DNA from 3 places in the Serratia liquefaciens ATCC 27592 genome. Region 3 is predicted to be linked to each of the others. Evidence: predicted binding sites of a transcription regulator. Region 3 holds the regulator's gene; each other region holds the start of a gene.
What was found. Region 3 encodes CRP, which controls carbon source genes, mostly activating them, when cyclic AMP is high. Its sites were predicted from a motif close to ATGTGANNNNNNTCACAT; they were not measured.
Positions count from the first base shown of each region.

Region 1: M495_RS00190 (PTS mannitol transporter subunit IICBA) is a predicted target of CRP. The motif match lies at 1,890-1,907, and genes of this name have one in related genera.
Region 2: cdd (cytidine deaminase) is a predicted target of CRP. The motif match lies at 1,529-1,546, and genes of this name have one in related genera.

Region 1 covers NC_021741.1:39,358-43,646, forward strand. Annotated here, with positions in the region: gene M495_RS00180 (Fic family protein) at 1-626, opposite strand, end outside; gene M495_RS00185 (DUF3053 domain-containing protein) at 904-1,623, shown strand; gene M495_RS00190 (PTS mannitol transporter subunit IICBA) at 2,157-4,076, shown strand; gene M495_RS00195 (mannitol-1-phosphate 5-dehydrogenase) at 4,135-4,289, shown strand, end outside.
Region 2 covers NC_021741.1:1,555,485-1,559,773, forward strand. Annotated here, with positions in the region: gene M495_RS07290 (NAD-dependent malic enzyme) at 1-364, opposite strand, end outside; gene cdd (cytidine deaminase) at 587-1,471, opposite strand; gene M495_RS07300 (CidB/LrgB family autolysis modulator) at 1,607-2,302, opposite strand; gene M495_RS07305 (CidA/LrgA family protein) at 2,299-2,706, opposite strand; gene M495_RS07310 (MFS transporter) at 2,843-4,066, opposite strand; gene metG (methionine--tRNA ligase) at 4,286-4,289, opposite strand, start outside.
Region 3 covers NC_021741.1:4,846,158-4,850,446, forward strand. Annotated here, with positions in the region: gene M495_RS22645 (phosphoribulokinase) at 1-599, shown strand, start outside; gene M495_RS22650 (OsmC family protein) at 636-1,043, opposite strand; gene crp (cAMP-activated global transcriptional regulator CRP) at 1,423-2,055, shown strand; gene M495_RS22660 (YccS/YhfK family putative transporter) at 2,110-4,185, shown strand.

The sequences.
Region 1 (4,289 bases), 430 kb from region 3:
TGGTAATAACCGGAGTGATTGTCATGTACCAGGCTTTCAACCGGCACGTTGGCAAACAAGGGCTCCCAACGTGACAGGATCAGCGTTTGCCACAGTCTGCCCATTCGTCCGTTACCATCGGCGAAAGGGTGGATAAACTCAAATTCGTAATGAAATACACAGCTTGCGATCAGCGGCGGTAGGTCGGTCTCTTTTAACCAGAGCAGCAGTTGCCGAATTAACTGGCAAACCCTTTCCGCAGGTGGCGCCATATGAATGACGGTTTTACCGTTCATCACTCCGACACCGCCATGGCGGTAATGTCCGGCATCTGGCAATAGGCCAGCCATTAGCAGCCGGTGTGCAGCGAGTAAATCCTCCTCCTGCATGGGACGCCAGTTGTTCAAGTTTCCATAGCAACGAATAGCATTGAGCGCCTCCTGAATATCGCGAGGTGGCGCAATGATACGTTTACCTTCGATGATGGCGGTGATCTGCTCTTCACTTAAAGTATTGCCTTCGATAGCCAAAGAGCCCTGAATGGTACGGATGCGGTTGATGCGGCGTAGTCGTAAGGCATGTTCTTGCTCAGCCTGCATTTTTAAACGCGCAAGCCGATCGCCAACATCGGTTACCAGATGCAGCATGCGTGAGCTGATGGTCAACGGTGGCTGATAGGATGACATGCGCAGCTTGGCCCGGTGATAAATGATACAAAAGTGTATCATGCCCCTGAGTCGGTACAGTAGCCCCTTGCCAGCGCGTATAGCACCTTGCATGTTGGCCTTTCGCCCAAGAATAACCACCAAAAGGTGAATCGCGTATCGGATCGCATTCAGTTGATCTATTCTTATAGGCGCAAGGAGTGCAGCAAAAGGGACGGAGTCCGATGAAAAAGCAGGTTTATAACAGGAGTTATGTCACATGGCGGTAGGGATCAAGAGCAGAGTTTTCGCGCGTTGGTTGGCCCCGGTATTGGCATTGTTGGTGGTCATGCAATTGACTGCCTGCGGCGATAAAGAGCCGGAGCAACGCAAGGCGTTTATTGATTACATCCAGAATACGGTGATGCGCAGCGGCGCGAAAATCCCGACGCTGAGCGAAGATCAGAAACAGAAGTTCGGCAACTATGCCGGTGATTACGCCATCCTGGTCGGTTTTTCTCAGCAACTGTCCAAATCACTGGATGCCAGCCTGACGCCGGCGTTGGATCAGATTAACCAGATCCGCACCGCACAGGACTACATGAGCAAGCGCGATACGCTGCAACAGTCCGTTGGGGCGCTGAACCTGCTGGGGCAGCAAATCCAGTCAGCCAAGTCGCAGGCGGATACTGCCCGGACAGCGCTGAAGCAACCTGACGATCTGAAAGCCGTGTATAACCAGGCGTACGACAAGATTGTTACCGGGCCGGCCAATGCGCTGATGCCGGTGATTCCGACCACGGCCAGCTTCGTTCAGGATCTGGTTCAGGTGGGTGATTTCCTGCGTGCCCAGGGCAATCAGGTGGCCTTTAATAATAACGGCGTGCAGTTCCGTACTTCCCAGCAGGCAACGCAGTACAACACCATGATGTCGAATCTGGTGGCCAAGCAGCAGGATTTACTTAACGCACAGAAAATCGTCTCCAGCGTTACTCAGTAATCTCCAAACGCAGAAGCCGGCAGTCCGGCTTCTGCCATTCCCTTCTGACTTTCCAACGGCTTGCTCACTTCTTGCACCACGCATCTGTACTACACTTCAATTAATCATCTATTTCCGACATGTAGTTTTCTTTCATTCATCGCACCGCTATTTCCCGACGGGATGAATGCTCACAGGGAAGACCTTCTTCAAGCCAGGATTCGGTAGCCACTGAAAAATAGATTGTGATCACCATCACAATTTAAAAACAAACGCGCATCAATTAAATGTGACTCAAATCACATTTAATTGGGTTTTAGGCGAATTTTGTTCTCGTTGTGGCTTTTTTACACTGAGTAACTGTGATCAGGATCACTATAAGTGCCACGATAATGGGGGTGTTAGTGTGATATTTGTCACAAAAATTCCATGAAGTTCGCACGGTAAAAACTGCGTGATAGAGTCCATTTCGCATACAGCAACAACACGGCTGGATCGTAACAACAATAATCACGCGCTCTTATTGTCAGCGCGTAACAATAGGGGTGTGTTTTATGTTTTCACCAGACATCAAAGTCAAAGTTCAAAACTTTGGCCGCTTCTTAAGCAACATGGTGATGCCTAACATTGGCGCCTTTATCGCCTGGGGTATCATCACCGCGTTATTCATTCCTACCGGTTGGCTGCCGAACGAAACCTTAGCCAAACTGGTTGGCCCAATGATCACTTACCTGCTGCCGCTGCTGATCGGTTTTACCGGTGGCCGTCTGGTGGGAGGCGATCGCGGTGGGGTGGTGGGCGCTATCACCACCATGGGCGTGATTGTCGGGGCAGATATGCCGATGTTCCTCGGCGCCATGATTGCCGGTCCGCTGGGCGGCTGGGCCATCAAGCATTTTGACCGCTGGGTAGACGGCAAAATCAAAAGCGGCTTTGAGATGTTGGTGAACAACTTCTCCGCCGGCATTATCGGTATGCTGCTGGCTATTCTGGCATTTTTGGCCATTGGCCCGCTGGTTGAAGGGTTGTCACATATCCTGGCGACCGGCGTGAACATCATGGTGACCAATAACCTGCTGCCGCTGGCGTCAATCTTCGTGGAGCCAGCGAAAATCCTGTTCCTGAACAACGCCATCAACCACGGTATCTTCTCGCCGTTGGGCATTCAGCAGGCGACCGAAACCGGTAAATCCATCTTCTTCCTGATTGAAGCCAACCCAGGCCCGGGTATGGGCGTACTGATGGCCTACATGTTCTTTGGCCGCGGCAGTGCCAAGCAGTCTGCCGGTGGTGCCGCGATCATCCACTTCTTCGGTGGTATCCACGAAATTTACTTCCCGTACGTGCTGATGAATCCACGCCTGCTGCTGGCGGTGATCCTCGGCGGTATGACCGGCGTGTTCACACTGACCCTGCTGAACGGCGGTCTGGTGTCTCCGGCTTCTCCGGGTTCGATTCTGGCGGTATTGGCGATGACCCCTAAGGGCGCTTACTTCGCCAACCTGGCGGCGATCGCCGCAGCGTTCGTGGTGTCCTTTGTGGTTGCCGGGTTCCTGCTGAAAACTTCGAAAGCGAAAGAAGAGGATGACCTGGAAGAGGCCACTCGCCGCGTACAGGCGATGAAATCCCAGTCTAAAGGCGGTGCTGCGGCTCATGCAGCGGTGGATGGTGACCTGACCACGGTGCGTAAAATCATCGTTGCCTGCGATGCGGGCATGGGTTCCAGCGCCATGGGGGCCGGGGTACTGCGCAAAAAAGTGGCGGACGCCGGGCTGAAAAATATCTCCGTGACCAACAGTGCCATCAACAACCTGCCGGATGATGTGGATCTGGTGATCACTCACCGTGACCTGACTGAGCGCGCGATGCGTCATGCGCCGCAGGCACAGCACATCTCGCTGACCAATTTCCTCGACAGCAAGCTGTACAACGATCTGACCGAGCGCCTGGTGGCGGCCAATAAAACCACCGATAACCAGCAGAAAGTCATCAGCACGCTGGACGACAGCTTTGAGGCCACCGAGCAAAACCTGTTCAAACTGAGCGAAAGCAACGTGTTCCTTAATCTGCAGGCCAGCGACAAGGAGAAGGCGATCCGCTTCGCCGGCGAGCAGTTGGTCAAAGGCGGTTACGTTGAGCCGGAATACGTCGCGGCGATGCTGGAGCGTGAAAAACTCACCTCAACCTACCTGGGCGAGTCAATCGCCGTGCCGCACGGCACCATCGAAGCCAAGGACCGGGTGTTGCGCACCGGCGTGGTGTTCTGCCAGTACCCGCAAGGAGTGCGCTTTGGCGATGAAGAGGACGAGGTGGCACGACTGGTTATCGGTATCGCCGCACGCAACAACGAACATATCCAGGTGATCACCAGCCTGACCAATGCCCTGGACGACGACGGCGTCATTGAGCGGCTGGCGAATACCACCAGCGTACAGGAAGTGCTGGACCTGCTTAGCGGCAAGAAAGCCGGATAACAGAATCATTTTAAGGGGTGCAGCTTGCTGCACCCTTCGACATTAGAAAGGTAGGAATATGAAAGCATTACATTTCGGTGCGGGAAATATTGGGCGTGGTTTTATCGGCAAGCTGCTGGCGGACGCGCAGGCCGAACTGACTTTTGCCGATGTTAACCAAACGGTGTTGGATCTGTTGAACAGCCGTAAAAGCTACCAGGTTCACGTGGTCGG
Region 2 (4,289 bases), 1.9 Mb from region 3:
CCCGGCGGTAAATATCGGAGAAGTGCTCACAGGCCTCACCCACCGTCGGCGTGTAGATGATCGGCATCATCTCGCTCAGGTGCGCTTCCAGCAGGCGATAGAACAGGGTTTCGTTGGTGTCCTGGATATTACGCAGATAAATGTGTTTATCGCTGTCGTTTTTGAAATCCTGGTACTGGCGGTAGGCACGTTCCGCCTGCTCTTCGATGGTTTCTACCGCTTCTGGCAGCAACCCGTGCAGGTTGAAATGGCTGCGTTCATCCTCGGTGAAAGCGCTGCCTTTATTGAGCAGCGGAAATTCCAGCAGAATAGGGCCGGCATAAGGGATGTAGAGAGGGCGTTTGCTTTCGTATTCAAGTTCCATGGCTTTTGCTCTTCAACGTATCGGATAACTTTATGGGCTAGATCCTAAAAGATCGGGGAAATATGTACAGCAATTGTTATCGGATCATGAGGTAAATTGGCGTAATTATCGACGATCAAGTCCTAATTTAACTAAAGAAAGTGTTTTAAGACGTGAATGCCATTGTAATCGGCTGGCGGGGCTGGTAACAGCGGTGCCGGGCAGCACCGCCGGGGGGCAGATTTAGAAAGTGATACGACTGACATTTTGGCAACCCAGCGCGGCCAACGTGGCGCGGGTGGCATCCCATTGGGTGAGGATGGCACTGTCGGGCTCGGCCAGCACCGCTCGAACCACTTTTTGGCAGTCGCCGCCGGAGACGTTCATCAGAATCAGCGCGGCCTGCAGCGGCGGCAGGCTGGGGTTGAAGGCTGCGTTTTCCGCATAGCGACCGCTATAAATCGTCCCGTCTTCGGCTTCCAGTGCGACGCCGCTGTGGGCATTGCTGTAGGGCGCGTGACTCTGATTGGCGGCAGCCAGCGCGGCCATCTCCAGTTCGTCGGTCAGCGTCAGTTGGAAACCATGATCGACGTGGTCCATCAGCAACGTGGCGATATTCAGGTCTTTCGGGCCGAAGGCATCCGGCAGATAGTCGCCCAGGGTGGCCGGTTCGCGACCGGGCAGACGAATTTTCAGCGTGGTACCACTGTTGAGTTCGTTCATAAACTGACGGCAGTGACCACAAGGCGTGTAATTAACGGTGATGGAGGCTAACGTTGATTCGCCGCGTAGCCAGGCATGAGTCACGGCACACTGCTCTGCATGAATGGTTTGTTGCATCGGCGCGCCGCTGAACTCCATGTTGGCGCCAAAATACAGGTTGCCGCTCTGCCCGCGAGCAATGGCGCCAACATAAAACTGCGAAATCGGCGCTAACGAGCAGGCCGCCGCCAGCGGCAGCAGAGCGAATGCCAGAGCATCATCATCCAGCCCGCAGCGCTGCTTGATAGCATCCACTTGTTCCGCCTTGAGCATGGCCGGAAAATCAGGCGCATCAAAATAAGGCAGCAGGGCGGATTGCAATGTGGCGGGCAGTTCAGCAAAAGCGGTTTGAAAACGCGGGTGCATAGAAACTCTCTCTACAGGTTAACGGGATAACATTCTAGGCAGCCCGGCGCGAATAAAGTGTGATGTAAATCTCTTTATTGATGAAATCAATGCAATGAAAACCATAAATGCGAGATGTATCGCAAGTTTTAGACCTTACGCAAACAGGTGCAACAGTACCGGAAACAGAAACGGCGCCAGCAGCGAGGTGATGATGCCGCAGATCACCAGGGCCAGTGAACCAAATGCCCCTTCCTGATAGTCCATTTCCGCACAGCGTGCCGTGCCGAGCGCATGTGACGCGGTCCCCATAGCCAACCCGCGTGCCGAGCGGGTTGTGATTTTCAATACTTTGAACAGCGTATGCCCGAAAACCGCGCCGAGAATACCGACGAAAATCACGCAAACGGCGCTGATTGCCGGAATGCCGCCGAGCGACTCTGCGACCGCCATGGCGATGGGCGTGGTGACCGATTTTGGCATGATGGAAGCGGCAATTTCCGGCGTAGCCCCCATCCATAAAGCGATGGCGCCGCCGCTGATCATCGCGGTGAGGCTGCCGATAAAGCAGACGGCGATAATGGACTTCCAGCGCGCGCGGATCTGATGCAGCTGTTCATACAGCGGATAAGCCAATGCCACTACGGCCGGTTGCAGCAAGTCATTGAGGATTTTACTGCCCTGAAAATAACGCTCATAAGGAATGCCGGTCAGCAACAGCAGGGGGATGATCACCGCCATCGACACCAGCAGTGGGTTCAGCAACGGCATGTTCAGCCATTGCGCCAGTTTGCGCGCTGCAAAATAGATGGCCAGCGTCAGCGGTAATGACCACCAGATTTCATGGATCATTTTTCGCCCTCCGCGGCATCAGGCTTGCCGATGATGGTGCGTTCCCGGTGGAAATAATGTGAGGTGTAGCCGACCACCACCAACACCATCAGGGTGCTGACGATGCAGGACACCACCAGCGGCCCCAGATGCTCGATAATTTGGTCATAGTATTTCATCACTCCCACGCCGATAGGCACGAACAACAGCACCATATAGCGGATCAGCAGGTGGCAACCGGGTTTGACCCATTTGGCCGGCAGAATTTGGGTGGAGAGCAGGGCGAACAGCAACAGCATGCCGATAATGCTGCCCGGAATGGCGATCGGCAGCAGAGCCGCGATGGCATTGCCGGCGAACAGACAAAGGTAGATAAGGACGAATGCCCTCAGGTATTTCCAGCACAGAGTGAGTAGCTTGGCCATAACTTAATCCCGTTTAACCGATGCATTCATCATACAATTAAACTGTGATCTTCGCCACAAATCACACCATGAATTCTCTCTATGGCTACCATGCCGATGGGGCTGGTTGACAACCGCGATGAAAAGGGACGCAGGTTTATTCTGCACTGGCGAAGTTGGCATTCTGTTGTTGCCTCTGCGCCAGGCGATGCCCGAGAAAAAAGAATAGCAGGCTGAGCAGCGCAGCAGCAATCAACATCAGAAACATCATTTGCGGCGCGGCGTAGCTGAGAATAAAACCGCACAGTACCGGATTGATGGCGCCGCCCAGAGCGCTCAGGTTTTGTACGCCGTAATAGCTGCCTTTCAGGTGCTGTGGCGCGATGAAGTCGATAAACATATATTCCACCGGGATCACTATGATTTCGCCCAGGGTGAATATCGCCATGGCAAGGATCCAGAGCCAGAGCGATTGCCCGGCCAGCCAAAAACCGATCAGCCCGAGAATGAAAAATAGCGTGCCCAGCGTCAGCCAGCGCAGCATATTTTCCTGACGCATGCCGCGGCTGAGCAGATACTGCAGGGCGATGACGATACAGGCGTTGACGATCATCACCGCCCCAATGACCTGATAAGCGAACTCTGCATTAGAAACGGTGATCAGGTATTGCGATAAATAGCCGGAGAACTGGCCGAAAACCACCGCACCCAGCGTACTGCCAAGTGTGAAGTAAATCAGCCGGCGATCGTTACGCAGAATGGTCAGCGTTTGGCGAAAATTAGGGCGCGCGGTGGGCGTTGCATCCAGCGCGACCGGGGCCGTAGCGGGCTGCTTGCCCAGGATGACGTTCAGCGTCGCCACCGTGAATAAAGCCAATCCACCGGAAAGGTAAAACGGCAACAGCGGATCCAGACCTGCCACCAGTACCCCCAACGATGATCCAACCGCCCAGCCGACGTTGACCAGCGTATAGTTTATTGAAAAGGCTTTGATGCGCTGCGCGACCGGCAGCCAGTCGGCAAAGCACGCTTTAATGGTGATGCCCAATACGGAATAGGCGGTATGTAAAATAGCCAAAACCACAACGATACCCCCCGGCCGCGGGATCCACGGGATAGCGAAAAAACTCAGGGCGAACAAAAGAATGGAAATCAGGATCAGCGTGTTTTTGTTGAATTTGTCTACCAGGTAGCCGCCATACAGGCTGGCGAAAATGCCGATCGCCAGGCTGATACCCAGAATGATGCCGACGCTTTTGGGCAGCAGATGAAAATGCCCGGTCAGATAGATAGTAATGAACGGCAGCGTTACGCCGCGGCCAATGGTCAGTACCAGCGAACTGACCAGCAAGGCGTTAATCAGCGGTGGGAATCCCTTCATATCAGACCTGTTTATGCATACAGTGATAAAACCAGTATGGATAACATAGCTCATTTTGGCCGTCTGGGAAGAGGCGATGTAAAAAAAGAGGTTACTTCGGTAAGCTCCTGGAGAGGGATTACTTGCCGGTTTTAGCCTGAAGCCTGGCGTATCACTACTGGACTAAGCGCATAAAAAGGGCCGAGCAAGCTCGACCCTTTAGAGGTTGGAAAACAGGTATTAT
Region 3 (4,289 bases):
CCGGTCGCTCACGCAAGTATCTTCATACCTACGATGAAGCGGTACCCTATAATCAGGTTCCCGGCACTTTCACCCCATGGGAAGCCTTGCCGGCACCGACCGACGTGCTGTTCTACGAAGGGCTCCACGGTGGCGTCGTGACTGAACACATCGACGTGGCCAAACACGTCGATCTGCTGGTCGGCGTAGTACCGATCGTGAACCTGGAATGGATCCAGAAGCTGATCCGCGATACCGGTGAACGCGGTCACTCCCGCGAAGCGGTAATGGATTCGGTGGTTCGTTCGATGGAAGACTACATCAACTACATCACGCCGCAGTTCTCACGTACCCATATCAACTTCCAACGGGTGCCGACGGTAGACACCTCCAACCCGTTCGCCGCCAAGGCTATCCCTTCGCTGGACGAGAGCTTTGTGGTGATCCACTTCCGCGGGCTGGACCAGATCGACTTCCCTTATCTGCTGGCAATGCTGCAGGGATCTTTTATCTCGCATATCAATACGCTGGTGGTGCCGGGTGGCAAAATGGGGCTGGCGATGGAACTGATCATGGCGCCGCTGGTGCAGCGACTGCTGGAAGGGAAAAAAATCGAGTAATCTACGGGGCGCGGTACAACCGCGCCCCTTTATCCGTTACGCCAGGTCGCGGATTTCAAAACTGTGGGTCACGCTGGCGGCTTTGCTCAGCATCAGTGAAACCGAACAGTACTTCTCAGCTGACAGGTTGACCGCACGTTCCACGATCTTGTCGCTCAAATCTTTGCCGGTCACGATAAAATGCAGGTTGATATGGGTAAACAACCGTGGCGCTTCTTCGCGGCGTTCAGAGGTCAGTTTCACCTCGCAATCACGTACGTCGTTGCGTCCTTTTTGCAGGATCGACACCACGTCGATAGCACTGCAGCCCCCTACTGACATCAGCACCATTTCCATCGGACTGGGTGCTTTATCGCCGGCGTTGCCGTCCATCAATACCTGATGGCCAGACGCGGATTCACCCAGAAACGTCAGCCCTTCCACCCACTTAACTCTTGCCTGCATGCTGGTCACTCCGGTTAATTTCTTAAAATCAGAGTACGCTTTCGCATAGAAACTGGCAACGGAACCTGATGCTAATCATGCTGAAGCGAGACAACACGAGACACCCGCCTCACTCTGTGCTACAAACAGAGCCGCAATAAATCTTTCCGGGACACTGATTTCAGGGAAACTCCCAGGGAAAGGCTCCTTTACCGGTATGTTAACAGAATGTAGCTTGCAGCTCTCCCGGCAAGTTAATATGCTAGAGCGACAGCGTATATTTATGACACGCCTCAAAACCTGCTGATAGCCACCATTAAAACAACGGCGACAGCACGTTTTACAGGGAACTCTGACCCCTGTGACACAAGGCAGCGATAACAACAGAGGATAACAGCGAATGGTTCTCGGCAAACCGCAAACAGACCCTACTCTCGAATGGTTCCTGTCTCATTGCCATATCCACAAATATCCATCCAAAAGTACGCTGATTCACCAAGGTGAAAAAGCCGAAACGCTTTACTACATCGTCAAAGGCTCCGTCGCGGTGCTGATTAAGGATGAAGAAGGTAAAGAGATGATCCTGTCCTACCTTAACCAGGGGGATTTCATCGGCGAGCTTGGATTATTTGAAGAAGGTCAGGAGCGTAGCGCCTGGGTTAGGGCGAAGACCGCCTGTGAAGTGGCTGAAATTTCCTACAAGAAATTCCGCCAGCTGATTCAGGTAAACCCGGACATCCTGATGCGCCTGTCTGCCCAGATGGCAAACCGCCTGCAGATAACCTCTGAGAAAGTGGGTAACCTCGCCTTCCTGGACGTTACGGGCCGCATCGCGCAAACCCTGCTGAACCTGGCGAAACAGCCTGATGCCATGACCCATCCGGATGGCATGCAGATTAAAATCACCCGTCAGGAAATTGGCCAGATCGTCGGTTGCTCTCGTGAAACCGTGGGTCGTATTCTGAAAATGCTGGAAGATCAAAACCTGATCTCCGCTCACGGCAAAACTATTGTCGTTTACGGCACCCGTTAATCACTGAAAAAACGGCGCGATAATTCGCGCCGTTTTTTTATGCCCCGATTTATCATGTGGCGCCGACTGATTTATCATCCGGAAGTCAACTATGCACTGCGACAAACGCTGGTGCTGTGCCTGCCGGTTCTGCTCGGGCTGCTGATCGGCCAACTGCAATACGGCCTACTATTTTCCCTGGTTCCCGCCTGCTGCAACATCGCCGGGCTGGACACGCCCCACAAACGCTTCTTTAAACGCCTGATCGTCGGCGGCTCGCTCTTTGCGCTTAGCAGCCTGCTGCTGCAACAGGCACTGCTGTGGCAAGTACCGCTGCCCGCATTGATGCTCGGTCTGGCACTGTTGCTTGGCGTCAGCGGCGAAATCAGCCCACTGCACGCCCGCCTGCTGCCCGCCGCGCTGGTTGCCGCCATCTTCTCCCTCAGCATGGCCGGTACGGTGCCGCTTTGGCACGCGCCGGTGTTATATATCGTGGGTACCGCCTGGTACGGCCTGTTTACCTGGTTCTGGTTCAAGCTGTGGAAAGAGCAACCGATGCGCGAGTCGCTCAATCAGCTCTATCTGGAGCTGGCGGACTACTTCGAAGCCAAATATTCGCTGTTGACCCAGCACACCGATCCGCAGACCGCCTTACCACCGCTGCTGGTGCGCCAGCAAAAGGTCATGGACCTGATCACCTTGCTGTATCAGCAGCTTAATTTTCTGCCCCATGCCAGCAATCTCGAACAAAAGCGCCTGCAACGCACCTTTCAGGTCGCGCTGGATTTGCAGGAACATATCACCGTCAGCCTGCATCTGCCGGAAGAAGTCCAAAAACTGGTAGAGCAGAGCCAGGCCGAAGCCATTATCCGCCGCAATGCACAGGTGATTGCCAATCGGCTGCGCACGGTAGCGCACGATATCCTCTATCATCAGCATTCTCAGCGTTTCAACATGGATCATGAGCTGGCAGCCCTGGAAAAAGTGGCGGCGCAACACCCGGATAACCCGGTCGGCCAATTCTGTTATTACCACTTCAGCCGCATCGCCCGCCTGCTGCGCACCCAGCACCCACTCTACCGACGCGATCTGATGGCCAATCAAAACCGTCTGCCATTCTGGCCCGCGCTGGTCAGTTACCTGTCGTTCAAATCCAACGCCCTGCGCAATGCGGCTCGGCTGGGAGTCACCCTGGCAGCGGGCAGCAGCCTGGGGATGATATTCAATCTGCCAAAACCTTACTGGATCTTGCTGACCATCATGCTGGTGAGCCAAAACGGCTACAACGCCACCCGGGTACGCATCCAGCACCGTGCGCTCGGCACTCTGGTTGGGTTGGTGATTGCCGCCGGGTTACTGCAGCTGCAGCTGCCCGAGGCTGAGACGCTGGGCGTGATGCTGGTGATCACGCTGCTGGCCTATCTGGTTTCACGTAAAAATTACGGGCTGGCGGTAATTGGCTTTACGGTGACGGCGGTTTACACCCTGCAACTGTTGGCACTGAACGGCACCCACTTCCTGGTGCCGCGCCTGATCGACACGCTGATCGGCTGCGTGCTGGTGTTCGGTAGTACCATCTGGCTGTGGCCACAGTGGCAAAGCGGTCTGCTACGCAAGAACGCCCACCAGGCGTTGGAAAACGATCAGCAGGCGCTGCGCCTGTTGCTGGAAGAGCAAGAACCCGATCCCAGCGCGCTGGCTTATGCCCGCATGCAGGTCAATCAGGCGCATAACGCGCTGTTCACCTCACTCAATCAGGCGATGCAGGAGCCGGGATTTGAATCGAGCTACCTGGCAGATATGCGCCTGTGGGTTACGCACAGCCAGTTTATTGTCGAACACCTGAATGCGATGACCATTCTGGCGCGCGAGCACTATATGCTGACGCCAAAGCTGGCAGAGGAGTATCTGCAGTCTTGTGAAATCGCGCTGCAAAGCTGTCAGCAGCGGCTTGAATACGACGGGCCGAGCAGTGGCAACGGCATTATGCAGCCACCGGATTTGCAGCCGGATATGCCGGTGACTGAAATGGAACGCCATCTGCGGCGCATTTTGTCCCACCTGAGCGTCATGCACACCATTTCGTCACTGGCCTGGCGCCAGCGTCCGCACCATGGTATCTGGCTGAAACGCAAACTGCGCGATCAATAAGGGCGCCGCCGGCGCCCTCAGACTGCTGACAAAGCTTGTTATTAGGGAGACCGCCCCTCGGTGCACCAGGCCCGAGTATCTCGGGCTCACAGACCACTTTGTCA